DNA from 3 places in the Shewanella sp. GutCb genome. Region 3 is predicted to be linked to each of the others. Evidence: predicted binding sites of a transcription regulator. Region 3 holds the regulator's gene; each other region holds the start of a gene.
The links. The regulator MetJ, encoded in region 3, represses methionine synthesis genes. The targets are predictions, from matches to a motif close to TAGACGTCTAGACGTCTA.
Positions count from the first base shown of each region.

Region 1: the regulator MetJ is predicted to act here: its motif matches at 4,997-5,014, upstream of msrA (peptide-methionine (S)-S-oxide reductase MsrA).
Region 2: the regulator MetJ is predicted to act here: its motif matches at 6,775-6,792, upstream of serA (phosphoglycerate dehydrogenase).

Region 1 is NZ_PJBL01000026.1:47,079-58,051, reverse strand. Features, by position in the region: gene fldA (flavodoxin FldA) at 1-380, opposite strand, end outside; gene ybfE (LexA regulated protein) at 433-705, opposite strand; gene CXF86_RS15665 (DUF2788 domain-containing protein) at 716-937, opposite strand; gene CXF86_RS15660 (alpha/beta fold hydrolase) at 1,034-1,792, opposite strand; gene seqA (replication initiation negative regulator SeqA) at 2,071-2,634, shown strand; gene pgm (phosphoglucomutase (alpha-D-glucose-1,6-bisphosphate-dependent)) at 2,667-4,319, shown strand; gene msrA (peptide-methionine (S)-S-oxide reductase MsrA) at 4,496-4,975, opposite strand; gene astE (succinylglutamate desuccinylase) at 5,223-6,260, shown strand; gene CXF86_RS15635 (thiamine pyrophosphate-dependent dehydrogenase E1 component subunit alpha) at 6,443-7,621, shown strand; gene CXF86_RS15630 (alpha-ketoacid dehydrogenase subunit beta) at 7,625-8,602, shown strand; gene CXF86_RS15625 (dihydrolipoyllysine-residue acetyltransferase) at 8,612-10,189, shown strand; gene nadA (quinolinate synthase NadA) at 10,327-10,973, shown strand, end outside.
Region 2 is NZ_PJBL01000027.1:127,729-138,701, reverse strand. Features, by position in the region: gene CXF86_RS16965 (YgjV family protein) at 326-568, opposite strand; gene CXF86_RS16960 (PaaI family thioesterase) at 676-1,113, opposite strand; gene exeM (extracellular exonuclease ExeM) at 2,185-4,857, opposite strand; gene CXF86_RS16950 (helix-turn-helix transcriptional regulator) at 5,243-5,914, opposite strand; gene CXF86_RS16945 (DUF2238 domain-containing protein) at 6,115-6,726, opposite strand; gene serA (phosphoglycerate dehydrogenase) at 6,928-8,157, shown strand; gene ygfZ (tRNA-modifying protein YgfZ) at 8,322-9,293, shown strand; gene CXF86_RS16930 (response regulator) at 9,352-10,368, opposite strand; gene CXF86_RS16925 (PAS domain S-box protein) at 10,480-10,973, opposite strand, start outside.
Region 3 is NZ_PJBL01000027.1:1,436-12,408, forward strand. Features, by position in the region: gene CXF86_RS16420 (LysR family transcriptional regulator) at 1-539, shown strand, start outside; gene CXF86_RS16425 (hypothetical protein) at 552-758, opposite strand; gene CXF86_RS16430 (conjugal transfer protein TraF) at 1,389-2,582, shown strand; gene CXF86_RS16435 (sulfite exporter TauE/SafE family protein) at 2,613-3,341, opposite strand; gene metJ (met regulon transcriptional regulator MetJ) at 3,570-3,884, opposite strand; gene metB (cystathionine gamma-synthase) at 4,094-5,254, shown strand; gene CXF86_RS16450 (bifunctional aspartate kinase/homoserine dehydrogenase II) at 5,270-7,663, shown strand; gene metF (methylenetetrahydrofolate reductase) at 7,943-8,833, shown strand; gene CXF86_RS16460 (hypothetical protein) at 8,982-9,365, shown strand; gene CXF86_RS16465 (c-type cytochrome) at 9,471-10,064, shown strand; gene CXF86_RS16470 (c-type cytochrome) at 10,075-10,973, shown strand, end outside.

The sequences.
Region 1 (10,973 bases), on a different contig from region 3:
AAGTCGTAGCTTTCTGTTGGCCAATGACCAATGACAATACCACCACGGCCTTCGACGATTTCGTTAACCATGCCCATGGCATCGAGAAAATACTCAGCGTAATCCTCTTGGTCACCGCAACCGAAAATAGCGACTAACTTATCTTCAAAGTTTACTTGCTCAAGTTCTGGGAAAAAATCGTCCCAGTCACATTGTGCTTCACCGTAATACCAAGTTGGGATCCCGAAAAGAAGCAGATCATACTCTGCTATCTGTTCTTTGGTACTTTTGGCGATATCTTTCACCTCAACCATTTTTTTACCCAGTTTTTTCTGGATCATTTTGGCGACGGCTTCGGTGTTGCCTGTATCAGACCCGAAAAAAAGACCTACTGTAGCCATTGTTGTTCCTTTATGTCTAGTTCACTTTAAAGTATGCGTGCTGTAAAAGCGCTCAATTACTGACTTGCTTTTGCAGTATTAATTCAATTAACTGACTGCGGCTAATATTACTGGCCATTGCCTGTTCATTCAAGGCGTCATACAAATCTTGTGACACCTTTAGCTCTATTCGCTTTAAACCGTTAGCTCGGTCACGTTGGATTTGGTTTCTTTTATTAATTTTTAGCTGCTGGTCCCGCGGCAATGGATTGCTACGAGGACGACCACGTCGTTGTTCTGTTGCGAACAGATCAATGGTGGTTCTGTCTGATGTTTCTTTTGCCATTGAGTCCAATTTAACCGATGCCTGAACCTTCCCAGGTCATCTGTATAATCCCTTTTGCGATAAACCCGGCACAGCCGAGAAATAAAACTAACCAAACGATACGTCGACCAAACAGAGGCACTTTACCCTGTTTAAGTACATCGTGAATGGCCATACCAATAAAGAAGAAAATGGCTGCAAAAAACAAGTTTAGGCCTAACGCCTCAATTTGCTCCATATGTTGCATTAACATCTACCATTCCTTCTGGCCAAAAAAAAGTGGCGGGAATATACCATATAAGTGGTAAAGCGGCTAGACGATTTACATCTTATTGGCAGTAAATTTTTATCAATTACTCACGAGGAAATCTTTTACTATACGGTTAAAAATGCTAGTTTTTTGAGCATGTAGCCAATGCCCCGTACCCTCAATTGTTTTTGCTTTTATGGTAGGGAATTGCTCAATTATAGCGCTTCTATGAGCGGATGTGACGTAGTCTGAGTCGCCGCCGCGTATTAATAGGCATGGACCGGTATACTGAGTTGTGAACGTTGGCCAGCCAATGATGTCGTTATAGCTTTGTTTTAACCCTGCTAAATTCATCTTCCATTCAAAGCCATGGTCACTGCGTTTAAGTGACTTAAGTAAAAACTGCGCAGTGCCTTCATCGATATCAAGGCTACGCATATGGGTTAGTGCATCACGCCTATCGTTGATCTCGGTTAATGGCATGGTTTCAAGTGCATTAAAAACCTTATCATGACGACTGTTGTAGGCAACGGGGGCAATATCAGCCACAACAAGCTTGGTCACACATTCTGGATAGAGAAGGGCAGTTGCCATCGCTATTTTACCGCCCATAGAGTGTCCGACTAATATTGCTTCGTTTATGTTGAGCGTGCTGAGTAGCTGTTTCACATCGTCAGCTAACGTTTGATAGGTCATTGAGGAGACATGTTCACTATTGCCATGGTTGACGACATCGACTCGAACGACGGTAAAGCTATCTTCTAACGTTTTCCCGAGTGCTTTTAGATTATCAAGATCGCCAAATAGCCCATGAATGAGAATAACAGCAGGTCCGCTGCCATTGGTCGTATAGTGCATTTTATGCCCGCCTAAAAGATCGAATTGTGCAAGATTGTGCCTGTATCCTATTTAGAATCCAAGTCAGGTCATAAAATTGTCACCTCTTTGACGCATTATTAACCGCTTAGTCGGCTAACAAGCCGCTCTTTCTTATTTGGATCGCAGTTTTCAATTATTGGTGCTTTATCAAGGCTCTAAACCTCGTTACACTGAGGGGATAATTTGGGGCCGTAATGCGCTCATGATCAGTACAAATAACACCGATCCCAGTTTTCTACGTAAGGAAGATAACCGTTATGAAATATATCGAGGTTGATGAAGAGCTTTACCGCCACATTGCCAGCAAAACTGAACATATTGGTGAAAGCGCTTCTGATATTTTACGACGAATATTAGGGCTGCGTGTTGATGCAGTGACTCCAGCTCAACCTCAACCTGAAACGATTAGCCACCCAAGTTTAGAACGTGACGACAAGGTTGTAGAAGTCATCAATAAACCCATCATAGTTGAAAGTAACCTTATTGGTGACTTTATTGGTTTAATCGATGCAGAGCTATTAGCGGCGCAAAAAGGCGCTGTTGGACGGTTCTTGTTTATTTTGGACACTGTGTATCAGACATCAAAAAGCCAGTTTGAACAAGTTCTGTTGATCCAAGGGCGTGACAGGTTGTACTTTGCAACGTCAAAGGACGCGTTATTAAAAGCCAGCAAGTCAGCTAATCCGAAAGAGATTGGCAACAGTGGCTTTTGGGTGACAACCAATAATAACACGGCTAAGAAACGCACTATTTTGTCTGAAGTGCTGACACAGTTTGGAACAGATGATGCGCAAGTTGTCGCTATCATCGATAAAGTATAATAGACATCTACGTTAACTAAAGGAGCTAGTTTTTGGCCATACATGAAAGAGCGGGACAGATTGCTGAACAAAAGGATTTGGTCAATATATCTAAACTGATAAGTTTGTATTATCGGTTAAGCCCTAGTGCCAAAGAGGTGACGCAACAGGTTACTTTTGGCACTTCAGGCCATCGTGGCAGTGCCATTAAGCGTAGTTTTAATGAAGCCCATCTATTAGCGATTTCTCAAGCAGTGGTTGATTACCGTATCGAGGCGGGGATCACGGGCAAGCTTATATTGGGTATTGATACGCATGCGCTATCACAACCTGCTGCCATTTCTGTTATTGAAGTTTTAGTCGCAAATAAAGTGACTGTCGCTATTCACGAAAATGACGGTTTCACGCCTACGCCGGTGGTATCGCACGCTATTGTTTGCGCCAATAGCCAGCAAGATAATAGTGTTGCTCATCTGGTCGATGGTCTTATCGTCACGCCTTCACATAATCCACCTCAAGACGGTGGAATAAAATACAATCCACCGCATGGTGGTCCAGCAGAAGGCGAGATCACCGATTGGATCCAAAATAGATCAAATCAGTATTTAGCGAATGACTTAGTTGGCGTTAAGCGGATTGATTATGCCCAAGCGTTGCTAACGGAGTATGTCAGTGCTGAAGACTTCATTACGCCGTATGTAAACGATCTTGCCAATGTCATCAATATGTCGGCGATTGCGGATGCTAAACTGCATTTAGGCATAGATCCTCTTGGCGGTTCAGGGATCCATTACTGGCAGCCAATAGCAGATAAATATGGCTTAGACATTACGATTGTAAACAACAAGGTCGATCCAAGCTTTAGTTTCATGCCATTGGATAAAGATGGCAAGATCAGAATGGACTGTTCATCTCCATTTGCGATGGCCGGTTTACTTCAACATAAAGACCAATATGATCTTTGTTTTGGTAATGATCCCGACTTTGATCGACACGGCATTGTATGTCCTGGCAGCGGTTTGATGAACCCGAATCATTTTCTTGCAGTGGCAATTGATTACCTTGTGACTCATCGTCCTAATTGGACTGACAAGATGGTGATTGGTAAAACATTAGTCTCAAGCGCTATGATTGATAAAGTCTGTGCCATGCATGATAAACAGATGTCTGAAGTTCCCGTCGGCTTTAAATGGTTTGTTGAAGGTCTTGCCAACAGTTCGTTTGCCTTTGGTGGGGAAGAAAGCGCTGGAGCTGCATTTTTACGACTAGATGGCAGCACTTGGTGTACCGACAAAGATGGCTTTATCTTGTGTTTATTGGCGGCTGAGATATTAGCTGTTACGGGCAAAACACCGCAGCAACGTTATCTCGAATTAGAACGCGAGTTTGGCCAGAGCTTTTACCAACGCATTGATAGCCCCATTAGCTTGGATAACAAAGCTAGATTCGCCAAAATTACTGTCGCTTCAATCTCAGCGACAACGCTAGCTAACGATACTATTACCCAAAAGCTGACACATGCTCCAGGTAATGGGGCCTCGATAGGGGGCATTAAAGTGGTCACCGACAATGGCTGGTTTGCGGCTCGTCCATCGGGTACTGAAGCATTATTTAAGCTTTACGGTGAGAGTTTTGTCAGCCAAGAGCATTTACAACAATTGCTTAAAGATGCTGCCATTATTGTTGAGCAAGCATTAGCGAGCTAAATGTATACGGGTAATAATAAAGAGGGCGCTGTTATGGCGTCTTTTTTATATCTGCGGCTTCAATACTCTGGTTTCTGCGACTGAGGTTATAGAAGAAGCATTAGTGTTAAACTTGCCACTTCCCTTTTAATTCCTAATGAATGACCGATACCCAATGTTATGGGTATAACTTGCATCTAGAAGCTAATGTGACAACTGGGTAGGTCGTTCTTAGCTAAGTAATCTTGATGGTAAGTTTCAGCTTCATGGAACTGTTGCGTAGGGACAATTTCAGTCACTATTTGTTTATCTCCCCACTTGCTACTTTTTATCAGTGCAAGCTTTGCCTTTTCTGCTTGGCTTCTTTGCTGGGTATTATGGAAAAATACGCAGCTTCTATACTGGTTGCCTTTGTCTTCGCCCTGTTGATTTAGCGTGGTCGGATTATGATTTTGCCAAAATATATCTAACAATGTTTCATAACCCACTTTGCTAGGGTCAAACTCAATCTGGACAACTTCAGCATGACCGGTATTACCTGCTTTAACGTCACTATAAGAGGAATACAGGTCATTGCCACCCATGTAGCCACACGTACAGTCGGTTACGCCGTCAACTTGCTTGAAAAAATACTCAACGCCCCAAAAACAACCCGCACCGAATGTAGCATAAGCCATGATGACTCCTTAATATTGTATTGGCCGTTTGGATGGCTAGATGTCCTCATTGTGTTTTATCTTTTCAACCAATGCAAGCATAATTTTATCCAGCTGATTACTTGTTGCACTAAGCCTGTAAATTCGTTGCCTTATTAGTCTCTGATTCATGCTAATATTCCATGCAATATCAGCAAAGGGGATAGGTTTGGTAAGGCATACGAGCTATCACTGAGCGAACTGACAAGTATTAAATAAGGAGTTGTTTGTGTTTCACGAATTGAAGCAGTCCAAGGATTTTCTCGCGTTAACCTTAGCGCATCCACAATATCTTCCAGAGAGTTTTGAATTTGACTTAGGTGAGCACACTCACGTACAAGTTTGGGATACTGGCGTTATTGTGTTTGAACCGATACAAACTAAACACAGTAAGGATATTGTGTTGTCCTGTGCAGTTCACGGCAATGAAACGGCGCCCATTGAGCTTTGTAATGGACTCATTACGCAAATTCTGGCTGAAGAAATAAAGCTGAAACAGCGGGTGATGTTTTTAATCGGTAATCCTGCAGCAATCCACAATGGCACACGCTTTATCGATGAAAATCTAAACCGTCTGTTTAATGGGGCGCATTCACGTGGCGATGGCCTTTGTAATCCAGAGCGGGTCAGAGCGCACAAACTAGAACAATATGTTGATAGATTCTACGCCTCTCAATCAGGTCAAAGACAACGTATTCATTACGATCTACATACAGCTATTCGTGGGTCAAAACACGAAAAGTTTGCCATCTATCCCTACCGTCCTGGCCGTAAGTACAGTCGAGAACAGATTATGTTCCTCGAGTCTTGCGGTATTAACACCATTTTATTCCATCATGAACCGACTACAACCTTCAGTTACTTTTCGTCTGAGAACTATCGAGCCGATGCCTTTACCATTGAATTAGGCAAAGTATTCCCGATGGGGCAAAATGACATGACTCGATTTATCGCCATGAAGGAGATGTTGACACTATTGATGACGGGACGAGATTTACAACTGCCAGCATTCGATCTTAAGCGGTTAAACCTTTATCAAGTGTGTCGTTCTGTTAATAAACACTTTGACGATTTTGAATTTAACTTCACTAACGATGTTGAAAACTTTACAGCATTTCCAAGAGGTTACACCTTAGCCAAAGAAGGTGGTCAGGCGGTTAAAATAGAACATGAGTTTGAATCGATTGTTTTTCCGAATGCAAAAGTGCCGGTCGGCCAACGGACCGTATTGATGTTAAAGACGGCAGATGATAGTAATTTGGACTAAATTCATACTGAATAACTGTGCATGTAAACCAATATATACATGCACAGAGGCGCTTAGTTGTCTTTTGAGTGATGGGAAGTATTGAGAGTTAGTTTACGTTAACGTAATGTTCTTCCCGCGTATTAGAATAGATAGATGCTTCTTTCGTCATTTGGAAGCATCATAAATAACAAGAGCACATTATGAGCAACGCAACAACAAATGCTGAGACAGTCCATCGCGTAAGTTTTTTAGATAAAAACTCCATCGCGATCCCCATCCTTAAAGTATTACAAGCCGATGGCACAGCCTATGAAGGCGCGGTATTACCCGTTATAGACGAAGCCTTGGCTAAAAAAGTCCACGATACATGTGTGTTCACCCGAGTATTAGACGAGCGTATGCTGGGAGCACAGCGTCAAGGGCGTATCAGTTTTTACATGACTTGCACCGGTGAAGAGGCTTCTATCATCGGTAGTACCGCTGCACTCGATGACGGCGATGTTATTTTAGCCCAGTACCGTGAACATGCTGCTTTACGCTACCGTGGATTTACCACTGAACAATTTATGAACCAAATGTTCAGCAACGAGAAAGATTTAGGTAAAGGCCGTCAGATGCCAATCCATTATGGTAGCCAAGCATTAAACTACCAGACCATATCATCGCCACTGGCGACCCAAATTCCACAAGCTACAGGCGTTGCTTATAGCTTGAAAATGCAAAAGAAGCGTAACATTGCTATTTGTTACTTCGGAGAAGGCGCTGCATCAGAAGGTGACTTTCATGCTGGCCTCAACATGGCCGCAGTGCTTAGTTCGCCAGTGATCTTCTTCTGCCGTAATAATGGTTATGCTATTTCGACGCCAACGGAAGAACAGTTTGCAGGTAATGGTATTGCCAGCCGAGGACCTGGGTATGGCATGCATACTATCCGTGTCGATGGTAATGACATGTTGGCAGTATTAGCCGCGACGCAGCAAGCTCGCGCTTACGCACTAGACAATAATGCTCCAGTGTTAATAGAAGCGATGACATATCGTCTCGGTGCTCACTCGTCATCAGATGACCCATCAGGTTATCGCTCAAAAGATGAAGAAGCCAAATGGCAGCAACATGATCCAGTGAAACGATTTAAGTTATGGATGATTAACAAAGGCTGGCTCAACGAAAAACAAGATGCCGATCTTTATGTTAAATATCGTGAAGAAGTGCTAGCTGAACTTAAAGTTGCAGAGAAGATCCCGTTACCGCATTTGGATGACCTTATCCAAGATGTGTATGACAAGCCAACGCCAATATTAGAAAAACAATTGGCCGAGTTAAAGACACATATCAAGAAGTATCCAGAAGCCTATCCAAAAAGCGCAGGGAGAATATAAGCTGTGGCAGAGATGAATATGTTGCAAGCCATTAACGAAGCCCTGAGCTCGGAAATGGAAGCTGATCAAAAAATGATGGTATTTGGTGAAGACGTTGGTCATTTTGGCGGCGTTTTTCGAGCGACTTCGGGCCTGCAAGAAAAATTTGGCCGTGACCGCTGTTTTAATACACCGCTAACAGAGCAAGGTATCGCTGGCTTTGCCAATGGACTCGCCTCTAATGGCATGACGGCCGTAGCTGAAATCCAATTCGCCGATTATATCTTTCCAGCGATAGATCAGATCGTCAACGAAAGCGCTAAATTCCGTTACCGCAGTGGTAATGAGTTTGACGTGGGCGGTCTAACGTTTAGAACGCCTTATGGCGGCGGTATTGCGGGGGGTCACTATCACTCACAGTCACCCGAAGCCTATTTTACTCAAACACCGGGTCTTAAAGTGGTTATCCCGCGTAATCCAGAACAAGCTAAAGGCTTGTTGATTGCGTCAATCCGAGACAAAAATCCGGTCATCTTCTTTGAGCCAAAACGTCTTTACCGTGCATCAGTAGGCGAAGTGAGAGATGGTGACTTTGTTATTGAGTTGGGTAAAGCTGAAGTGATCCGCCAAGGGACTGACATTACATTGTTAGGCTGGGGCGCTCAGATGGAAATTCTTGAAAATGCTGCCGACATGGCAGCAAAGAAAGGCATTTCATGTGAAGTTATCGATCTGCGGACCTTATCTCCTTGGGATGTCGATACTGTTGCTGCATCAGTAAAGAAAACTGGCAGATTACTGATCAACCACGAAGCGCCATTAACGGGTGGTTTTGCCGGTGAAATAGCAGCAACGATACAAGAAGAGTGCTTCTTATACCTAGAATCACCGATTACGCGTGTTTGTGGTTTGGATACACCTTATCCATTAATCCATGAAAAAGAATATATGCCTGATGCATTGAAAACATTTGAAGCCATTAAAGCGTCAGTCAAATTTTAGGAGCCCGCCATGATTAAAGAGTTTATCCTGCCGGATATCGGTGAAGGCGTTGTTGAATGCGAGCTAGTTGAATGGTTAGTGCAAGAGGGCGATGTTGTCACTGAAGATCAGCCAATAGCCGATGTGATGACGGACAAAGCATTAGTGCAAATTCCCGCACCGTACGCTGGCACTATTGCTAAATTGTATTATGCCAAAGGCGAAATTGCCAAAGTACATGCGCCTTTATATGCTGTTGATATTGCAGAGGAAGGCGGATCTCAAGCTGCGCCACTTGCAGCGACCAACATTGAAGCTGTCAGCAATACAGAGAGTCAAAGTGACATCGGTACAGCGAATGTGACTATTGAAGAATTTTTGCTGCCAGATATTGGTGAAGGTATTGTTGAGTGTGAACTGGTTGAATGGCTGGTTAGTGAAGGCGATATCGTGGTTGAAGATCAACCCATTGCTGATGTAATGACAGACAAAGCCTTGGTTCAAATTCCGGCGATGAAAAACGGTAAAATAACAAAGTTACATTACCGAAAAGGGCAACTGGCTCGGGTACATGCCCCGTTATTTGCTATTGAAGTTGCCTCTGAAACGCCAACGGTAGCAACAGCTGTCAATACCGCAGTAGAGCAAGCAACTAACACTGTAGTGGCCGAAAGTGTCGAACCTGCCCCACAAGGTAAAGCATTAGCTAGCCCAGCGGTACGCCGTATGGCTCGCACATTAGACATTGATATCTCCAAAGTGAAGGGCACGGGTAAAAATGGCCGTGTGTTTAAGGAAGATATTGAGCGCCATCAATCTCCTATAGTGTCGCCAAGCAACCAAGTAAACACGGTGACAACGTCGACTACTGCCAGCCCTAATGTAAGTCAAAGTGTGGCTGCTGGTGATCGCATCGAACCTATTAAAGGTGTTCGTGCGGTGATGGCGAGAATGATGACAGAATCCGTGTCGACCATTCCTCACTTTACCTATTGTGAAGAATTCGACCTCACCGCATTAGTTGCACTGCGCGAAAGCATGAAGAAGAAATATTCCACTGATGAGCTTAAGCTCACCATGATGCCTTTCTTCATGAAGTCGATGTCTTTAGCACTGGCGCAGTTCCCTGATATGAACAGCCGCGTCAATGCCGATTGCACCGAGCAAACATTGTTATCGAGCCATAACATAGGGATGGCGGTTGATTCTAAAGTGGGTTTGCTGGTTCCAAATGTTAAAGATGTGCAAGATAAGACTATTTTGGAAATTGCTGCTGACATCACCCGTTTAACGACGGCTTCACGCAGTGGTCGAGTGTCTCCCGCCGATCTTAAAGGTGGCAGTATCACTATCTCAAATATTGGTGCATTGGGCGGGACTGTTGCAACGCCTATCATCAATAAACCTGAAGTGGCGATTGTGGCACTGGGTAAATTACAAGTATTACCAAGATTCAATGCTGCGGGCGAAGTCGAGGCGCGTAAGATAATGCAGGTGAGCTGGTCTGGTGATCACAGAGTCATCGACGGTGGTACGATTGCACGTTTTTGTAACCTGTGGAAACTCTATCTTGAGCAACCACAAGAGATGTTACTCGCAATGCAGTAAACATTTCGTTGATAGCTCAATAGATAAAAAGGTGCTTAATAAAGCACCTTTTTTTATTCCCTTTACGGTAAAGAGTTTTAAATGGGTAAAAAATTCCGTATAATTCCGCGAATCAGTTACTGTCCTTTGGTTGTAGTATGAGCGCGTTCACCCCCAGTATCAAAAGTATTGAGTATCCATTCCCCGCGAAGCCTGTACCTTTATCTGACATAGAAAAGGAACAATCTAAAGAGCGCATTAAACAGCTACTTAAAGAGCGTAACGCCGTTCTTGTTGCTCACTATTATACTGACCCAGAAATTCAAGCATTGGCCGAAGAAACCGGCGGATGTGTTTCAGACTCACTAGAGATGGCACGATTTGGTCGTGATCACCCGGCAAAAACACTGATTGTTGCTGGGGTAAAGTTTATGGGGGAAACCTCTAAAATCCTTAGTCCCGAAAAAACGGTACTAATGCCTACGTTGGAAGCTACATGTTCACTTGATATCGGTTGTCCGATTGAAACATTCAGTGAATTTTGCGATGCACACCCAGACCATACCGTCGTTGTTTATGCCAATACATCTGCAGCGGTCAAAGCGCGTGCTGATTGGGTTGTCACTTCAAGCATTGCATTAGAAATTGTCGAACATTTAGACAGTCAAGATAAGAAAATCATTTGGGGACCGGATCGTCATCTAGGCAGTTACATTGCTAAAGAGACTGGAGCCGAGATGCTGATGTGGCAAGGCGAGTGCATTGTTCACGATGAGTTTAAAGCAAACGCGTTAATAGAATTAAA
Region 2 (10,973 bases), 130 kb from region 3:
GGGAATGTTAAAACGATTAGATTAGATAAGCTCAAACTGTTTTGACGATTACGACTGTAATAGTATGATTAGGCCGGTGATTTATGCAGCTAAGGGCTGCACTTGTTCGACCAATTTTAAGCTGGAGTTTGGTAGAGAGAATGTGGATGAGGTTTTACCTTTAACACCAGATAAAAGATTAACTCAGTTGCGAGGCTATGCCTTATAGGTAATAGGTTTAATCAGGGGCCAGGTAATCCATGACACTAAACAAGCGCTTTAAGTTAATAATGTTTGCAGCGTGGCCTGATACTATCAAGCCACTATAGAGCCACTGTAATGCTTTTTATTCTGGGGTAGCTTTGTCCGCTTTATAGAGCCTAACGATATAATAAATATCGATGAGCACGATAAAAAAGTTAACTAGAGCCACTGGCAATGCATCAATCGCTAAGCCATAAGCGACGAATAAAGCCGCACCCACCAAGTTCCACCAACGTAACTTTTTGATATTCGACATCATCAGCGATATGGCAACCACCACCGATGCTAAATACCCTACCCATTCCCATATTGTTGCGCTATCCATTTTAGCTCCAAGGCTTACAAAAAAACAATACATTGAGTATGGGCAATAGTTTACTAATGCAACAGCTTACCGCTCAATTATTTGTACTTTACTGCGCGTTAAACAGATTAACGTTTTACCACCGCCGCAGTCATTCGAGATATGCAACACAGTTCGCCTGCACTATTGTGGATCAACACTTCCCATACTGAGCTGCGCTTGCCAAGATGCACAGGTTTGGCCGTTGCCGTTAACATGCCATTGCGTGATGCCTTTAAATGGTTAGCATTAATCTCTTGGCCAACGCAGTAATACTGCTCAAAATCGACCGCGAAATTTGCCGCATAGCTGGCGACGGTTTCGGCCAAAGCAACATTAGCGCCGCCATGAACGATACCTAAAGGATTATGTACAGCAGGTGATGCAAGCATTGTCGCCTTCATATAATCATCACCAACTTCAGAGATCGTGATCCCCATCGTTTGCATCAGTGTGCCTTTACCATGCATCCCTGAATCCATTTTGGCACATGTTTCTAAGCTTACGGGTCTAAACCAAATCGACATCTGTTACATCCATTTTTTGTAGTTATTGTTAACAGTTTACTGCCTAAATAAAAAAGTTTAAATAGGTAAGATGAGTATAAGTCTTTGATCATTATGCGGCAGTTCATCGCGTTGACCATAACGGTAACGCTTTATTGATTTTTGGCAAAGTGGAAGGTTATCGGTGTATAGAATAGGCGCGTGATTGAGCTTATTATTTAGGTGTCGATACGTTTTCACGTCCAACTTATGTGCCTAACCACGCGCCATAGGGTAACTGGTCGTCTGAACTGAAATGGTTGAGAATTACAATTATTGAAATCTAACTTTATCAGCACTAGCTTAACTAAGTGTTAAAGTCGATTGTCAATCTGACACCCAGTGTCAGCTAAATATTTTCATTGAATGACTGTGTTCGCTTTAGCGCGCTGTAAATATTTGTCATCAATATGATTGGCAGTGCATTAGCAGCATTGGTTAACTGCAATACCGACCCCTCTGTACAGTCATTAAGTTAGCTGCTTGGCTGTTTCGAGAATACTAACTCTAATTTTAAATAGCTACATAGCCAAAAATGATGAAAACTTCCATACATTTTCAACTCACAAAACCTTGCTATGGATGCAGTGTATACAGCAACATTTTTGCTGCAAGCAAATTACGTCGATTTAGCACATAAAAGTTATATTTTTACCCTGCTAAGGCATAGAAACATTGATTACAACAATAAAGCTAACAAAGGTACTCGCGCACGAACTGAATACGTACAAAATAGATACGTAAACCACTTATTTACATAGATATATTAACAATAGCGATATACTACAATAGTGATTCATAAGAGGTGAGCAATCCTTTCTATGACCTAGTTGTGATCAAAGCACTACTAAAAAGAAAGTTTTAAACTACTTTTTTTACACGTTAATGAGCCGTTAGTGCATTAAGCTGCCATTTGTATCGATTTATAGTTAAAGACGAGTGATATCATTGCTATCGGTAGCCTAATTAAGCAATAAAAAAGCCACCTTTTCAATTAAAGGTGGCTTATCAGTTGCTCTAATACCAGCAGGCTAACCCGTGGTTAGTTTGCCATTAGTGCTTACGGCGACGTAAGCCAAATAGCGATAGCATTAATAGGCTTAGATAACCCAATGAACCACCATCGTCTTTCTTTGGTGGGACAACAGGTACAACAGGCTCTACTGGCGCTGGATAGCTCAGGGCAATAATCACAGGATCATGGTCTGAAGAGCGGAAGGCATTATCAGAAATTTCGATATCGCCTTGGTTATACGCAGAATACTGGAACAAGATAGATTCAACCGAGTTGATATGCCAATCTTGAATGTCTACCAGTCTCGCCGCAGCACTTGCATTAGCTAATGCATGATCTAAGTTACCCAATTCGCCACTGTAGCTGTATGAGTAGGTACTAGCACCATGAGCCTGAGTATTAAGGTTAATTAAGCCGTAACCTTTGTCAATCTTACTACCCGTTTGCTCATAAACTTTACCTTCAAGCGTCGTCCATGAAGCAGAAACTATCTCACGTTCGGCAGTTGCAGCATCATAATCTGTCAAGACAGCGATAGGATCTTCCATGCCATAAGCATTCATATCACCGAGAACCAAGATATCACCCTCAATATCTTTGAGTGATTCACCGATAACCTTGGCTGCAGAAACACGGAACTCGTTACAGTGTCCCTGTAGATCTGCTGGATCATTCTTCTCTGCAAATTCAGCCCAATCTTCTAAGCAGCTTGAGCCTTTAGATTTCAAGTGGTTAACTACAACTGTTAACTTCTCATCATTGATCTGGAAAGTCTGAGCTAAGCTGTGACGTTGATACTTGTTATAACTAGGGCTAGTTTCAGCATCATTACCTTCACCGCGGCTCATCACTCCAGCAGGAGCATGTTGCTCTGGAGTCTCGATAACAAACGCATCACCGGCAGGCTTAACCTTACTTGGGCGATACAGCAGTCCGACAGTAATTGCGTCGCTACCAATGAACTTACCTTTGTACTTATCAGCTTCGTTTGCTTCGATAAACTTATAAGCATCGATAGCAGGTAACTCAGCGTTCAAGGCATTGACCAGATACTGAATCGAGCTAGTTTCACCGAAACCATTATTCTCAATTTCCATCAAACCAACTACATCAGCGTTCATCTCTTTTAGCGCACTAACAATCTTTGTGCGCTGCTTTAGATAATCTTCTAATGTATGTGCACCACGACCACAACTCTTTTTAGCTTTATCGGCATCGGCTTGATCTTTACAAGTGGCATTCAATGTACCACCAACATCACTGTCACTGGTGAACAGATTCAGAACGTTGAAGCTGGCAACGCGGATATCGCCCATAGTGGCAATATCAGGTGTTGACGATCTGTCGTTATCGCTGCGTAAAATGTCACTTGTAGCAATCTGGTTGGTTGCTACAAGATGATACTTCCCATAGCCATAACCGATCATGCCTTCTAGGTTTGTGATGGTATCTCCAATACGGATATATCCAGTCTCTGCGTTGAAATCGGCAAGATAGGGAACGGTACCATTTGGTGCTTTGATGCTAGGAATAATTTGCAGTTGGTTGGCTTTATTTTTCGATTGAATAGCGGCTGCAGCATCTGAACCCGGCGCTTCAACTTGAGTCGCCTTCATCAATGGCGCTTTATGCGACAAGACAAGACCCAGAGGATCGCCACTGCGACCATACATACTGGTGACCTTCATATCTGTAGCCAGATCGAGCTTAACTTTCATTCCCTCTAAACGCTCAAGGGTATTAGAAAGTCTTTCGCCTTCTACAATATAAAGCGGCTCAGCCGCAGGAACTTCGGCATTTCCATCAGTAGCAAAATTATCTCCGACATCGGTGATACGTGTCAGACCATAACTTTCTTCAATCTTACCCTGAACACAAACTTTAACACCCGGTTGAATCGCTTCATCTGCAGATCCATTGGTGTTCACAAATATGCCGTCAGAAGTGAATAGAGACCCATCGCCATCTATTTCCTGCAGATAGAAACCTTTTTGGCTATCTGCTCGAGCGGTCACAACACCGATAACGGTGTAATCGGCATCAGTCTTGTACTTACCATCTGCAATTAATGGACTCTTGAAGCCGGTACCTTGAACATCATAGATTGGCGTGAATGTAGCACCTGTACAGCTGAATGCTGGCACTTCAGGTTCAGGACCAGGACCCGCTCCACCAACGAAGTCGCCGCTGCGAGCTCCGAGTCCAGCTAAATAGTTTGTTCCTTTATCAATCCACTCACTTTCAACCCAGACGGCTTGAGGTGCTGTAACAGCATCACTACGTTGAAGGGTGACATCTTTAGCGAAATTATCAGAAGAAAGAATGCCGACCCTATCGATTACAGTCGTGCCATTCATTAAATCAACAGCGTCATTCCCATTAAAGGTCATCTTGGTACTGGTAAGCTGATCAATGCCCGCATCTAAAGGAATGTCTGTAAGGTTATGAACCACTACTTTGGTTCCATTAGCAGCTAATGTACCACTTAAGGTAGCCATTAACGAAGCTGCGGCGGCACCATTACCATGTCTAATCAAAGTGTAGCCAGATAAATCTACCGCCGTATCTCCAGCGTTATAAAGCTCAATCGCTTTCTTGTTACCACCACTGCCTTCTACATATTCACTAATAATTACATCTGCGCTCGCCATCATAGGCAGAGCAGCAGCTATTGACAGTGCTAATACTGACAATTTTTTAACATTATCCATTTATTCAACCCCATTTTTATAATATTGCCGCTAATTTTTATTAACGTGCACGGGGATTCTTACAGAGAAAAGTGACAAAAAGAAGACGCCTACGTCACATTAATGCCGTTAACTGACTGTAATAAAAGGAAAAAATAGACACCTAAACGAACAGTACTAACATAAGTAACAAAAGACCTACTTAAATCAGTGGCTTAACAAGAAACAGTAGGAAGTAAAACGTAGGTTTAAAAATATTAAAATTTTCACTAAATAATTTTAATATTTTAGTCATAAACTCCACTTAGCCAGTAAATTTCATATAAAAACACTAATCTGCCTGAGTTTAGCCAGCCACAGTCACAAAAAAACGACCCGTAGGTCGTTAATTTTTACTGAATTGGTATTAGCCTACTGCATGTAACTTTAATTGATTCTGATAAGGCTCAGCCCAACGTAATAACTCAACACGGTTACGTGCATGGGTTTTTCTAAAAATGGATGAAATATGTGCCTTAACAGTGTGCTCACTGATACACAATCCTGTAGCAATTTCTTTATTGCGAGCTCCGCTGGAAACCTGTTGAATAATGGTTTTTTCTCGGCGGGTTAATTGTTGGAATGATTCAGAACCTTCGGTTGATAATGCTCGTGGGGTATCGATTTGACTCACTAATTGACGGAACACACGGCTGATCAAAATTCTGTCATACCATAGTTCATCTGCTAGGACTTTTCGTAAGCCCGTGAGCTGTAAATCCATTCGTTGATCTGCAAACAGTAAACCTCTAATGCCCAATAACAGCGCAGACTCTTCATCTAAAGAATCCTTGCTCACATTATAAAGTGCCACAGGCACATGCTTAACCAGCAATGAAGCAACCAAAGGGATGCCATTACAGTCAATCGCAGCACCTTGTTGAGAGATAAGGTAGAAACTACTGCTATCAGCGCTAGGTTCAAGTTGCTCAATATCTGAAATCACTCGCGTCTTCAATCCAATTGATTCTGCAAGCATAGCCAGGTGGCAAGGTGCAGCCACCTGATGAAGAAACACCACTTCATCAATATTATTCATCACTTCTCTCCCTGAGATATTTCACTTAGTCCATTTAATGCTTTGTAATAATTACCTTTAACCAAAAGAACTAATACAAAGCAGACTAAGTCAGTCTACATAGAGTTGACCTAGTAATAAAGTATGCCGGATGAAAATCATTTAACAGAAACAGTGTAAAGACTAAAGTGGACATACAATTCAGGGAAATTAACGGATCCTTAAACCTGTGGTTTCATCTTAATCGCGATCAATTTGTTATGGTACTGACTCAACAATATTATCGCAGCAATCGCCCCTACTAATGCCATTGCCATGTCAGATTGCGTATCCCAAACATAGCCTTGTGTACCGAGAAATGCTTCAGCATCTTCGCCGGTAAGCGCAGCGACCCACCATTCAATAAGCTCGTAAAGTGCTGAGAATGCCAACGTAAAACAAATAGCCAAAAAGTTACACCAAGCGCCAAGCTTAACGACACCTAAGCGGATAAACACTTCTCTAGCTAAAATAACGGGAATAAATCCTTGCGCAAGATGACCGACTTTATCGTAGTTATTACGGGTCGTCCCCGTCCATTGTGCAATCCAGTCAAACAAAGGAACTTCGGCATAGGTGTAGTGGCCACCGACCATTAAAATCACACAGTGAATAAGGATCAAAACATAAGCCAAGCTCGTTAGGGGAAAGCTATTACGAGTAAAAGCAAGGATTGGCAGTGCAAGTAATGCCGGTAAAACTTCTAACAACCAAGTGAACTGATCTTTCGGCTCAATTGCAGACCACAGCAGAACCAAAAAAAAGATAACTAGCCATGCAATGCTTTTATTCAAAATATCTCTCCCATATACGATATTGTTCTTAATTTAGAATAAACACTTTAGCCATCCAGCCCTCTACACCGAGTTAAAAAAGTGCTACTTTGTTTATAGCTTGACAGTTTATACCTAAACCACGCTAGCGGTTGAATTTAGTCGTCTCTGCGATGAGCTTAGATATACATAATACAAATAAACCAAAAGGGTACATAAATCATGGCGAAACACTCGCTGGACAAGGATAAGATAAAAATCCTGCTGTTGGAAGGCGTCCACCAATCTGCGGTAGATGTATTCGAACGAGCGGGTTACACCAATGTTGAATACCACAAAGCAGCACTGAGCGAAGAGGATCTACTCTCTTCGATTCAAGATGCGCATTTTGTGGGTCTTCGTTCCCGTACCCAACTGACTGAAGCGGTATTAAGTCACGCTGATAAACTGGTCGGTATTGGTTGTTTCTGTATCGGTACCAACCAAGTGAGCTTAGCTGCTGCTGAAAAACTGGGGGTCCCCGTCTTCAATGCACCCTTCTCTAATACTCGAAGTGTAGCTGAGTTAGTGCTGGGCGAGATCATCATGTTGCTGCGTGGGATCCCTCAGCGCAACGCTATGGCTCATCGAGGCGGCTGGCTAAAAAGTGCTGCAGGCAGTTATGAAGCACGCGGAAAAACACTCGGTGTTATTGGTTATGGCCATATCGGTACCCAGCTAGGTATTCTTGCTGAAACCTTGGGCATGCGGGTTATCTTTTATGACATTGAAGACAAGCTACCTTTAGGCAACGCGCAACAGGTACATTCAATGGAACAGCTACTGTCGCTTGCCGATGTGGTCAGTTTACATGTACCAGAAACACCGCATACCAAAGAGATGATTGCTCACGCTGAACTGGCTTGTATGCGCAAAGGCAGTATCTTAATTAACGCTTCACGCGGCACCGTTGTCGATATTGATGCGTTAGCCGCCGCGCTCAAAGAAGAACACCTGTCAGGTGCAGCAATTGATGTATTCCCTGTCGAGCCAAAATCGAATAACGATGAGTTTGTCAGCCCATTACGTGGGCTTGATAACGTGATATTGACTCCTCATGTGGGTGGTAGCACGGCTGAAGCACAAGAAAACATCGGTATAGAAGTGGCTGGGAAACTGGTTAAATACTCTGATAATGGCTCGACCATGACCGCAGTTAACTTCCCTGAAGTTTCATTAGCGCCACACTCAGGTACCTCGAGATTGCTACATATTCACCGTAACAGACCCGGGATCCTTATCCAGATTAACTTGGCATTTGCAGAGAAAGGCATCAACATTGCCGCTCAGTATCTACAAACAACAGCTGAAATAGGATACGTGGTGATGGAGGTTGATTCAGATAAAGCTGATGAGGCACTCACCGAAATGCAAGCGATTGAAGGCACAATTAGAACTCGACTACTTCACTAAGTCAGTCCTATTTAGCTGAAATCAGTTTCAGCGGATCTTCTAAGGCCGTACAATTCGATATTGTACGGCCTTATAGTTTTAATAAACTTGCGGTATGCAACTTTTCGCAGCCTATGATTAGCGTTACAATCATCACTCTTCTCGTTTAACTCTTGGATTTGCTCATGACCCTGTCAACTTCTCAGCCTAACTGGCCTTTAAACGGACAACAGCCTTCCCTTATTGTGTCCCAGTTATCTCATTTAGGTTTAATGTCGGTAACGGGAGAACAAGGCCGCAGCTTTATACATGGTCAAGTCACTGCCGACATCAGCTCACTTGAAGACAATCAATGGCGCTGGGGCGCACATTGCGATCCTAAAGGGAAAATGCTTGCCACCTTTAGAACCTTTGCGAAAGACGGTACCCTATTTATGATGATGCCAAAACAGACTTTGGCATTAGATCTATCTCAATTGCAAAAGTATGCCGTATTTAGCAAGGCTGACCTCACTGATGTGAGCGATGACTGGCTACTTTTAGGCGTTGCTGGTGAGCAAGCATCAACTTGGTTAACCGAGCAATTTGGGGCATTAAACGACGAGCTGACGCTTATCGACAATGGCATGATCATCCAAGATGCTGGCCGTTTTATTATTGCAATCGAGCAATCGAGTGTAGAGCGTTTCAATACACTGACTGAAGCAGTGACTTTTGATGCGACGGCATGGCAAGAGCTAGAAATATTAGCCGGTTACCCGAATATTGGCGCTGTGCATAATGCTAAATTTGTGCCGCAAATGTGTAACCTGCAAGCGATTAATGGCATTAGCTTCAACAAAGGCTGCTACATGGGCCAAGAAACTATCGCTCGAATGAAATACCGCGGTGGCAACAAACGCGCACTCTATATTGTCTCAGGTACGGTATCAGCTGAATTAACCGCTGACAGCCAATTAGAGATAGCCTTAGAAGAGGATGCTGGATTTCGACGCGCTGGTACCATTATTGAAAGTGTTCAACGAGATCAGCAGGTATTGTTTACTGCAGTGTTAGCCAATGACACACCGATGGGCGCCACACTGAGAATCGCCGGTGATGATACATCACAACTTAGTGTCATTGCCCTGCCATACTCTTTGGAAGAGAGTGACTAACGAGTACTGTAATAAAAAAGGCGCCTAAGGCGCCTTTTTTATGGACGGTATAAAGTCGTTACGTTTCATGATGCTCATCGCGAATTTGCGTGACCTCTGCCAAAATGTGTTTAAAATGCTCGACCAGCTCAGGGTCAAAATGTTTGCCTGACTCACTCTCGATAAGTGCCATTGTATCGGCAACGGTCCAAGCTTTTTTGTAGGGTCGAATCGAGGTTAATGCATCAAACACATCGGCAATTGCCACTATGCGACCTTCAATGGGAATGTCCGTCCCTGCCACGCCATTTGGGTAGCCACTGCCATCCCACTTTTCATGGTGACTCAAGGCGATACGTTTGGCCATTTTAAGCAATGGGTCTTTATGTTCGCCAATAATTTTGGCGCCTATTTCTGCATGACACTGCATCTCTTTCCATTCATGTTTATCTAATTTCGCCGGCTTTTTTAATATTGAATCAGGCGTGCCTATTTTACCAATATCATGCATTGGAGCGGCATTGTAAATGAGATCACAGTACTTGTCTGGCAACCCAGACTGTACCGCCAACAAGCGAGCATAATGGCTCATCCTAATAACATGTAGCCCGGTTTCATTGTCTTTATATTCAGCAGCTCGCCCAAGACGTCTAATAATCTCAAACCGTGTCTCTTCTAGCTCTTTTGTCCGTGCTTTTACTTCCTGCTCAAGCAGCCGTTTTTGATCATAAAGCGCAAGATGGGTTTTTACCCGCGCTTGTACCACAGGAGCACTCACTGGCTTAGTGATGTAATCAACTGCGCCCAGCGCAAACCCTTGGGTCTCATCTGCGGTTTCAGCCAATGCGGTAACAAAAATAACCGGTATATGGCAAGTCAGCGGGTCAGTCTTTAAACGCTCACACACCTCGTATCCATTCATCCCAGGCATCATCACATCAAGTAAAATAAGATCAGGGGCATTTTTTTGCGCTAAAGCGAGTGCTTTAGGGCCATCAATAGCCACTTTAATCTTGTAGTCATTACTCAAGATCCCCACCAAGATATCGATATTACCGGGGGTGTCATCCACAACTAAAATGGTGGCTTTGTCCATTAAACCTACTCTCCTTATTAGACCCAAACGATGAATCAAGTATAGTCAGCTTTAAAACCACGCGCGTTTCAAAGCGCTGTATTTGGTTACCAAAAAGCTGAATTTAACTCTCTACAAGTCAAATAACGACTTAATCAGCTCGGCGGCATCATCAAATTGGTAGCGATGGATCATCGCTCGCGCTGGGCTGATTTTATGCCACATATCTGCGGTCACCTGACCTTTTATTTCGTCCATTTTGTCAACGGCATCAGAGTCAGCATCTTCCAACATGCTCAGTAATACTGCTGCCGTGGCTGCCAGTTCAACATCGGATAAAGTCTGACTTGGTGTGCTCTGCTCAATTAACGCATCATGATTGGGGAGCTGCGACATCCACTGAGATATGGCATCACAAATAACGGCGATCAGCTTTTCGAGTTCGACTAATTCAGCAGCAACATCCGCTTCACTTGAAGCAATTAACTTGGTTTCAATGACTCTAGCCACTTCAACTAACTTAGGGGCACATAAGTTACCCGACACCCCTTTTAAGGTGTGTGCATAGCGAATGGCATCCTCAGTTTTACCTTGGCTTATTGCTAATTCAATCTGTTCAGCGGTAT
Region 3 (10,973 bases):
CGCAACCTAATATCAGCATTAATTTGGACTTTAGCAGTCAGCGAGTTGATCTGGTGTTAGATCATTTTGACTTGGTCTTTCGTATGGGCGAGTTAGAGGACTCAGGTTTAGTCGCGCGTAAGTTGATGGATATTAATAACTGCACACTGGCTGCACCTGGTTATCTTGAGCAAAAAGGTAAGCCTTTACACCCTAAGGCACTGAACGAGCATAGCTGCATTATCGGCACGGTTAATCACTGGAGCTTTCAGCAAAAAGAGGATGTTAAGCAAAAAACCGACGTGGCAATTACGGGTAAGTTTCGTTGTAAAAATGGCAGGGTAATGAAAAGCAGTGCATTAGCGGGGCAAGGTATAGTGCGATTGCCTGAGATTTATTGTATTGATGAGTTGAGCAAAGGTGAATTGGTACACGTTTTTGACGATTGGATGATTCCCGCAACGCCTCTATACCTACTTTACAATAAAGACAAATTCCAGCCTGCCCGATTGCGCGAGTTCATTAGTTTTACCACTGCTCACTTCAATGATTATGTTTAAGCTTTATATCGGTCAGTGTTCTGGTTCTGATTGTAATAATGCTTCAACGCCAGTAACGCCAAAGTATTGCACTGAATGTTTGATAGCAATTTTTTTTGCTATGAGCTCACCGTCTTTATAGATCTTAACAACCTTCTTCCCGCCTCTATCATTGGTGCTGTATTCATACTCATCATTAAGGCGAAGTTCGTCGAACTGAGATTTCATGATTAGATGCATAGTCACTCCTGTTTTTAACAGCGTGTTGGCTAGGTTAAGTGCAACATTAACCTATTTATGTAGACTCACAGCGGTGCTCAAAAGTTTCCCCTATTGTTCAATATAGATGATTTTTGTTCAATTGCTGTGTTTATTATATTAAGCCCATTAGTTGATAGAATTAGTTAAGGCTTTGCTTTAACTAATATTGATGACCACTGTGGCAACCGTTTATCAACGAAGTGAGCTTGGAAAATGTCTGTAGGCTATTTATTGAGACTAACGATGGCATTGTTAACATTATTTTAGGGACTAGATTTAATGATCACAGTCATCAGTTTCAGTGCCTATTTGGTCGAGTCCTTCGACATTTAGGTGAGGGCACTGCGCTAATTAAATAAATCACTGGAATCGTTTGCTTAATGAGGAGATAAGTCAGTAAAAATCGCTCTTTACTGCAAGTGATTGAAGATATTTGAATACTTGGATGAAACTTTGGTAATAAAAATGTTGTTTTAAGGTTAACTTTTTATCCCATAGTTGTTTTTTTTGGCTTAGAATAACTCTAATAAGAAAAAACAATTTAAGACCTTTTTTCGATTTGGGCCGTATTGGTGTTAAAGCGTTAAGGACATAAAAAGGGCGGAATGGATGAAACTACGTAAATTAGCGCTATTGTGTGCATTAATCCCCAGCTTTTTTGCCTATTCAGGGCAAGAGTATTATGAGGCTCGTAGCGATGCGATGGGCGGCGCAGGTGTTGCATCATCTAATAATGAGGGGGCTGCATTCGTCAATCCTGCTCTTCTCGGTTTAAATGCGCACAAAGATAACTCAGCTGTATTACTGATGCCGGTATTGGGTGTTGATATGGCCGACAGCGACAACATGATTGATAAATTCGACTCTCTTATTAGCTCCTATGATGGTTTAGCCGCAGCCATAGATGCAGGTAATAGTGCCAATATTGATGTTTACAGAGATGATTTGATCCTCGATTTAGAATCACTAAAAGGCACATCAGCTTATGCCAGTGCTGGTCTTGGCTTTAGCGTGGCCATTCCGCATCAAAGAATGCCAATGGCCATTTTCTATAAAAGTTATGTTAGCGCCGTTGGTGTTGCCGACATTGCTCAATCTGATATTGATGCGCTGGCGAATTTAGATGCCAATAATCCGCCTGCAGTGACAGACTTAGCGTCAAGTGGTCAAGTTATTGGAGGCGCTGTTTCTGATTTAGGTATTGCGTTAAGTTTCCCGCTTTCTATCGTTAATATGCCGATCTCTGTCGGTATATCACCTAAGTTCCAACGCATTGACACTTATAACTATCGCGCTAGCGCGAACAACTTCTCTGCCAGCGACTTTGATGATGTTGAATATCGTAACGATGAAACCAGTTTCAATGTCGATGTCGGTGTGGCTATTGAACCTATCAACGGCTTAGTCTTTGGTTTATCAGGTCGAAATTTGATTAGCCAAGATGTCGATACCATTGAAGTTGAAGGGCAAAAGTTTACCTACCGTGTTGAGCCTTTAGTTACCGCGGGTGTTGCTTATGACTGGAGGCGATTAACGGTCACTACCGATGTTGATTTAATTGAGAATAAGAAGTTTAAAGAACTTGATGGCACCCAATATTGGCGCGTAGGAGGCGAAGTACGTGCATTTGACTGGATGTCATTGCGAGTGGGCTATCGTCACGACATGAAAGATTCAACGGCTAACATTTATTCTATTGGTTCTGGCTTTGCTTTTGGAGAATCATTTTTCCTAGACTTTACTGGGATGTTTGGCAGCGATGAAGCCATCGGTGGCGTATTGCAAACCTCATATCACTTCTAACACGCCATGATTTATCGATTTATAGCTGAGTTAACTGAGTTCGATAACCGATTTAATCGTTAAGATAAGTGCACTGAAACTACATAAAACCAGAGTGAAAGCTCTGGTTTTTTGTTTATCGACTCTGCCTACCAATCTGCCTGCAACGGCATAGCCCAATATGACTGAGGGCAATAGCATTAACGATGCCCACAAATGCTCAAGCTTTAGCAGCCCTGCAAACCCCAAAATGGTCAAAGCAATCATTGAGCTGAAAATAAAGAAAGCTGAAAGGGCTGCTCTAAACTGGCCGGCATCTTTACCTGCGAGTAATATTGCCAACGGCGGACCACCAATGGCGGCAATGTTGCCAAAGACGCCTGAGAGGATCCCAGCAATAAACAGACTTACACGGTTCACAGGGATACTAAACTTCATCAAACTAAAGCCAACGGCGAGCGCAACGATAAGAGCAATTGCCAGCCCTAAAATAGGTTGAGGGGCTATTACGATAAGCGTAGCGCCTAAGATACCGCCAGGAATACGTCCCAGTAGCGCATACTGCAGTCCGTTGAACTCAAGCTGACCACGCTCTCTAAAAAGCGTCAATACAGCGGTAGAGAATCCCATCATAATGACTGATGCTGGCACTAGGGAGGGTTCGATAATATATAACAGCGGACTTGCGATGACAGCTAAACCAAAGCCAATTAAACTCTGTGTTAATGCACCACAAAATATAATGATTGAGGCGAGAATGAGCGTGCTTGGCTCTAACATTTGGCTACCTAGAGGTTGTTAAATTTTCGAGCTTATTTTTTGTTCGAGTCTTTGTAATAAAGAATAATGATTTTATGACAAGGTTTGAGCGAAAGCTCATAACGCATTTTTGTCATAAAAAAATAGCAGCACAGAAACGAACCCGAAGGGCGCGGCTTCTGGTTTTTTACTCGAGCGAATGCAAACAAGGACCGCTTTGCGATCCTTGTTTGCAAATACTGAGCTGGTTTACTCTAGCTCTTCCCACTCAATGCCCATCTCATCCATCAAGCGTTTAACTTCCGCAGGCATGCTATCCGGCCTATCTTTTGATAGATCACCATCATTTGGCAACGGTTGTCCTGTGTAGGCGTGTAGAAACGCTTCACAGAGCAATTCGCTATTGGTGGCATGACGTAAGTTATTCACTTGGCGGCGTGTACGCTCATCGGTAAGCACCTTGAGTACTTTTAAAGGAATAGAGACAGTAATTTTTTTAACTTGCTCATTCTTTTTTCCGTGTTCAGCATATGGGCTGATATAATCGCCGTTCCACTCAGTCATTGACTCACCTGTAATTTTTAAATGCGGGGCAGATTTTAACCTCTTATGCAGCACAGTCAAATTATTGCCTCTATTTTATGACAAATGCAAATAGATTTCTAAATGCTTAGACGTCTAAACGGCTAAACTGGTTGACTAGGGTGAATTGCTTAGGTACATTTAGACGTCCAGACATCCCTAGTAAGAAAATATAGCAAGAGGAGTAGTACATGACCGAGCGTAAACTAGCCACTGTAGCTGTACGCCAAGGCATTGAGTCCGATACCCAACACGGTGCGGTTGTACCCCCGATCTATCTTTCTACCAATTATTCTTTTGATGGCCACAAAAATCCAAGAGATTTCGATTATAGCCGCTCAGGCAATCCCACTCGGTCAATCTTGGGTGACGCTATTGCTGAGCTCGAAAAAGGCTGTACTGGCGTTGTGACTTGCACTGGGATGGCTGCAATCACCTTAGCCACCAGTTTACTTGGGCCAGATGATTTGTTGGTGGTACCTCATGATTGTTATGGCGGTAGTTATCGTCTATTTACCAATCTTGCTAAGAAAGGCCAGTTTAAACTTGAAGTGGTTGATCAAACCGATGCAGCGGCATTGGCGACAGCCATTGCTAACAAACCTAAGATGGTGTGGCTAGAAACACCGTCAAATCCATTGTTACGGGTTGTTGATATCACGGCGATCAGTGCTGCCAGCCATGAAGTTGGCGCGCTTGTTGTGGTTGATAACACCTTTCTATCGCCCATCTTGCAACAGCCTCTGCTGTTGGGTGCGGATATTGTTATTCACTCGACCACAAAATATATCAATGGCCACAGTGATGTTGTCGGCGGTGCCGTGGTGGCGAAAGATGCTGAACTGGGCGAATTATTGCATTGGTGGTCAAATACCTTGGGGCTTACCGGCGGTGCATTTGATAGTTATCTAACATTGCGCGGAATTCGAACACTTGCAGTGAGAATTCGTGAACATCAGGCGAATGCGCAGCGGATCCTTGCTACTCTTACCCGTCATAGCGCGGTAGAGAAAGTGTATTACCCCGGCCTTAAAGATCACCCTGGTCATGAAATTGCTGCCAAGCAGCAAAAAGGCTTTGGTGCCATGCTCAGCTTTGAGCTAAAAGGCGGGGAGGAACAGTTAGTCGCTTTCTTAAAAAATCTTAATTATTTCTCTGTTGCAGAAAGCCTCGGAGGAGTAGAAAGTCTAGTGGCCGTGCCTGCAACCATGACGCATCGAGCGATGGATCCTGAGGCACGCGCACAAGCAGGGGTTAAAGACACCCTTATTCGTCTTTCAGTTGGTATTGAAGATGCTGACGATCTTGTTGCCGATATTGAAGCTGCACTCAATGCAGCTGTCGTTTGTTAATTAAAGGGGTTTAAGATGGCACGCTGTCACTTACATAAATTTGGTGGCTCCAGTTTAGCTGACGCAGACTGCTATCGTCGCGTTGCACATATTCTCCTGACTCATGGTAACAGTGACGATCTTGTCGTGGTTTCTGCGGCAGGAAAAAGCACTAACTTTCTGTATCGATTACTTGAGCTGAGCACGACTCAGCAGTTATGGCAGGAAGAGCTACAAATACTCATTAGTTTTCAACAAAAGCTGATCGAACAGTTATTGTCGAATGAGCAAGCTCGCTCGCTTAGAGAGCGACTATCAAACGATAAAGCGCAACTGATCAGCTTGTTGTCTATAGAATCTATCAACGATTACCAAAGTAGCCAAGTGGTGAGTTTTGGTGAGCGCTGGTCGTCCCGTTTACTGGCGGCGTTATTACGAGAGTCTGGTGTGGCTGCATCTGATGTTGATGCGCGTACCTTACTGATCGCAGATGAAGGCGCAGTGCCACAGATCCGCTTGCAAGACTCGCGTCAAAGAGTGCAAACACTCATTGCAGCTCATCCAAATGAACGACTCATTATCACTGGCTTTATTTGTGCCAATGACAAGGGCGATACCTTGTTATTAGGCCGTAATGGCTCTGACTTTAGTGCCACGCTAATTGCCAGTTTGGCGGATATTGAACGGGTAACTATTTGGACCGATGTTGAGGGTGTATTTAACGCCGATCCGAACAAGATTAATGATGCCAAGCTATTGAGCAGCCTATCGTTAGACGAGGCCAATCGTCTGGCGCATTTAGGTTCGCCAGTATTGCACAATCGTACCTTGCAACCCTTGTTTGATACTGAAGTGAGTCTTGCTGTTCGCTCAAGTTATGCATCACATACCGACTTTACGCTGATAGCGCCTAAAAGCTCGTCAGCCAGTGCGCCAGTGGTGACCAATCTAAACCGGGTGTCACTGTTTAACATTCAGTTGAATGGGGCTTTATCTGCATTGTTAAGTTTGCTAACTGATTCAGGGCTTTATCCGCTAGCGCATTGGTCGCTTGCGAAAAAGCGGGTTGAATTAACCGTTACCCTTGAGAATCAGAAGCAAGTTCAAGCGTTGCTCGATGCTAATAACGAAGCGCTCGGTATTACTGATGTTCAAATTAGAGATGATTTCGGTCTGGTTGCGTTAGTGAGTGCCGACGCGGACCTTTATCGTCGTGGTTTTGCTCGATTACTCAGCCGTAATGCTCGCCCGCTGTTTAATGACGGCATGAGCTTGGTGACATTAGTGCCGCAATCGCAGGTGAACTTATTGACTCAAAAAGTGCATCGTCGATGTGCAGGCCCGCGTAAACGTATTGGCGTATTGCTCTTGGGTGTCGGCAATATTGGTGAAGCTTGGATAGAGCTATTTAACGGCGCACGAGCGGCCTTAAATAAAGAGATTGAGGCCAGTGTTGAGCTTGTCGGGCTGGTTAGCTCCCGAAAAGCCTTGATTAGCGATACGGGAATAGCACTGGATTCTTGGAAAACAGTATTTGAGCAAGATGCAACACCTTGGCAGTACAGTCACTTGTTTGATGAGTTACAAGCACTTGAGTGTGATGAAGTTATTGCGCTTGATATCAGTGCCAGCGCCGATCTAACGCTGCAATACCCGGAGTTTTTTGCCCGCGGTATTCATGTTGTCAGTGCCAACAAACTTGCAGGATCTGGACCACTGCCTTTTTATCGCGAGCTAAAACTACAACTGGGTAATCGCCGCTTGTTTTGGCGTTATAACGCCAGCTGTGGTGCCGGACTTCCGATACAACATGCCATTAATGATCTGCATAACAGCGGTGACAGTATAGAAGCGGTCGGTGGCATATTTTCAGGTACCTTATGTTGGTTATTTGAAAACTATGATGCAGTTAAACCCTTCTCTGAGCTGGTGGTTGAAGCGCGAGGATTGGGGATCACAGAGCCCGATCCACGTGATGATTTATCGGGTCGTGATATGCAGCGTAAGTTGCTCATTTTGGCACGTGAAATTGGCTTAGAAATTGAGCTTGAAGATATTGAGCTTAAGTCATTGGTGCCTAAGCATCTTGCCGAGCTACCTTTAGCACAATTTTTGTCACGTATTGATGAGCTTGATGACGATATGCTACAGCAGTATTTAGCTGCAGTTGAGCAAGATAAAGTGCTTAGGTATGTCGCCGCGTTAGATAGAGTTGATGGTAAATTAAAGGCCGAAGTGAGTCTGCAATGGGTTGATAATAGTCATCCGTATGCCAACTTAACGCCGGGCGATAACGTGTTTGTTATTCGCAGCCAGTTCTACCAAGACAATCCACTGATTATTCGTGGGCCTGGAGCCGGAAGACAGGTGACTGCAGCAGCGGTGCAATCTGACTTAGCGCATATTTGCCGAGACTTACTGCAGGAATAATATTGTAAGGCTGATTGAAGCAGCTAAGCGATTAATTAAACAATGCATGTCAGTTACGCTGGCATGCATTTTTTGGTTTTAAGGCCTGCGTATTCGATTTCTATTGGTACATTCTGCTGCTGAATTAGCGGGCTATTTTATTGTCCGAAGAAAAAAACGCACTTGCCTGCTTTTTACACTTGACTTCAATCTCAGTTTCTCTAGTATATGGACATATAGACGTCCAAACGGCTATATTGAAAATGGCTAGACTAACGAGTTGAAGTAGAGGAAATAGAAATGGGCTTTCATCATGCACAACATGCGACATCATTGAACCAGAGCTTATCTGAGCTAAAAGATGATATAAACGTTTCTTTTGAATTCTTCCCGCCTTCGACTCCAGAGATGGAAAAGCTATTGTGGAACTCTATTCGTCGTCTTGAGCCACTTAATCCTAAATTTGTGTCTGTTACTTACGGTGCAAACTCGGGGGTTCGAGATCGTACTCATGGCGTGATTGAACGCATTCAAAAAGAGACTGATTTAGTTGCAGCTCCGCATCTAACATTGGTGGATGCGAGTGATGAAGAACTCAAAGAACTGGCTAAGCATTATTGGAATAGCGGTATTCGTGACATCGTCGCTCTACGTGGCGATTTGCCTGAAGGCAGTGCCAAACCAACACGTTTTGCTAATGATCTCGTTCGTCTGCTACGCTCGGTGGCAGACTTTGATATTTCTGTTGCGGCTTACCCAGAAGTGCATCCTGATGCAAGCAATGCTCAAGCAGATCTTATCCACCTTAAGAAGAAGATCGACGCAGGTGCTAACCGCGCGATTACACAGTTCTTTTTTGATGTTGAATCTTATTTACGTTTCCGTGATCGCTGCGCTGCAGCAGGCATCGATGCTGAAATTGTCCCAGGTATCCTACCAGTGACTAACTTCAACCAAACTAAGCGCTTTGCGGCCATGACTAATGTATCCATTCCAAGCTGGTTACACCGCCAATTTGAAGGCCTTGAAGATGATGCGACAACCCGTCAGATGGTCGGAGCCAACGTAGCGATTGATATGGTTAAAGTCTTATCTCGAGAAGGGGTTAAAGATTTCCATTTCTATACGCTGAACCGTGCAGAACTGACTTATGCGATATGCCACACTCTTGGTGTTCGCCCTGGTAAATAAACAAATCCTCTTTAGTCAGCGAGAATAAACCAATAGCCTACTTGTTAGGTTGTTGGTTTTTTTGTTTATTGAACCTATTTAGATTAAGGTTATTTAGATAAGAGGATATTTTAAGCTAGCATTATGTATTTCAAAGGAAAGGTAGATTATGGATAATCAAGCGAAGGATCTGGCCGTTTTTTGCGCACTATTCTATTTGGCTGGCTGTCAGGGAGTGCAGTTTCAAAGTAATGTCACGCCTGAATATGTCGGAGACACGCTTAAAGCCACAAAAGTTGTAGAGTACTCGGTAGAAGACATTTACAGTTTCGATTCACAAATGATTGGAGATGTGGCTTCATCTTATTGTCAAAAAGCGCCGAACTCCCCCAAACCTGGTTATTCCATGTTGTTGCGCGACTTAAAGTATAAAGTGCAGCAATTGGGAGGTAATGGAGTAGTCATAATGGAATGCACTAAGCAAGACCCTTTCGCGGAATGCAGCTACTTTCTAGAGTGTCGAGCATTAGCGTATAAAATTAACTTCTCATAGTCATTTTTCTTTTAAAAGTCGATATCTTTCTGATTTAACTGTTTAATGAGCAATTATTTTTCAGAAGCGCTATTGTTAAAACCATCAACTGATGGAGATATAAAAATGAAACGTGGATTGAAAACGTGTGCTTTATTGGTGCTAAGTGCATCCTCTTATGCGGCTATGCCGCCTTCGGCAGCGCTGTGTGGCAGTTGTCATGGCCCTCAAGGGCAAGGCATAGAGCCTCTTGGCCCAAGATTAGCAGGGCTATCTGCTGATTATATCGCCAAACAAATTAAGTTGTTTCAGACCGGTAAAAGACAGAATGCGACCATGCAGCCTATGTCAATGACCCTCCAAGGTGATGCTGTTTATGCTGTTGCTGACTATTTTTCATCATTCGACGTGCCTATCGTTACACCTCATCTACGGGGTGAGAAAGCGGTATATGAAAATCCAACTGAGCAGCTAGTCTATCAAGGCGATTGGCAACGAGTCATCCCAGCTTGTGTTACCTGTCATGGACCTTCAGGGCTTGGTGTGGGCGAATTTCCACGGCTTGCAGGTCAGCAAGCATCCTACATTAAGAACCAGTTGATAGCGTGGCAGAAAGATTCCCGCAGTGGCGATCAAGATGGTGTGATGGGGACCATTGCTGACAAACTTACCAGTGCCGAAATTGATGCATTATCGAAGTATTTCGCAGAATTAAAATAAGGGGTTAACCATGAAAGTATCTCATTTAAGTTGGCTCATTATTAGCCTTAGTCCTAGCTTGCTGGTACAAGCGCAAGAACTGCCGGATAAACAGACTGAGCTTATTGCTAAGGCCAAGCAAGTTGGTCAAGCTTATTTAGTCCCTAGAGATTTAAGCTCGATTCCCCAAGGTGAGTTTGGCGATAAAGTTCGCTTTGGCTATCAGTTATTTGTTAATTCACAGCAGATGCGAGATAGCTATGTCGGTAATAATCTCAACTGTTCGAATTGCCATATGAACGCGGGTCGTCGTGCCAACGCAGCACCGCTATGGGCTGCGTATTTTGCCTATCCAGCCTATCGCAAGAAAAACGATAAAGTTAATTCCTATGAAGAGCGTCTTCAAGGGTGTTTTACCTACTCAATGAATGGCACGCCGCCAGCGTCAGGCAGCAAAGAGCTGGTCGCGCTCTCGGCTTATTCCTACTGGCTCGGCATGAGTGGTTTAATGGATCAAGCAGGTGTAACTGATGCAGTCCCCGAATTATCTGATAGCGAGCTGCTTAAAGGGGGTAAGCGCGAAGATATGCCGCTACCTGAAGCCGTAAAAACTGCCATGACTCAGCCTGAGCGTGCTGCACTGCCAGGAAAGGGATTCCCTAAAATTGCCGCGCCTAAGCTGGCATACTCACCCAAGCGAGGCAGTGAGGTCTATCAAGTTCACTGTCAGTCTTGTCACGGTGCTGACGGGCAAGGTTATGAGAGTGCAGGGGTTTACTCATTACCACCACTTTGGGGGCCACAGAGCTTTAACTGGGGCGCGGGGATGCATAGAGTTAATACCGCGGCTTATTTTATTTATGAAAATATGCCATTCAGCAAAAGTGTTCAGTTGAGTAATCAACAAGCTTGGGACGTTGCGGCATACAT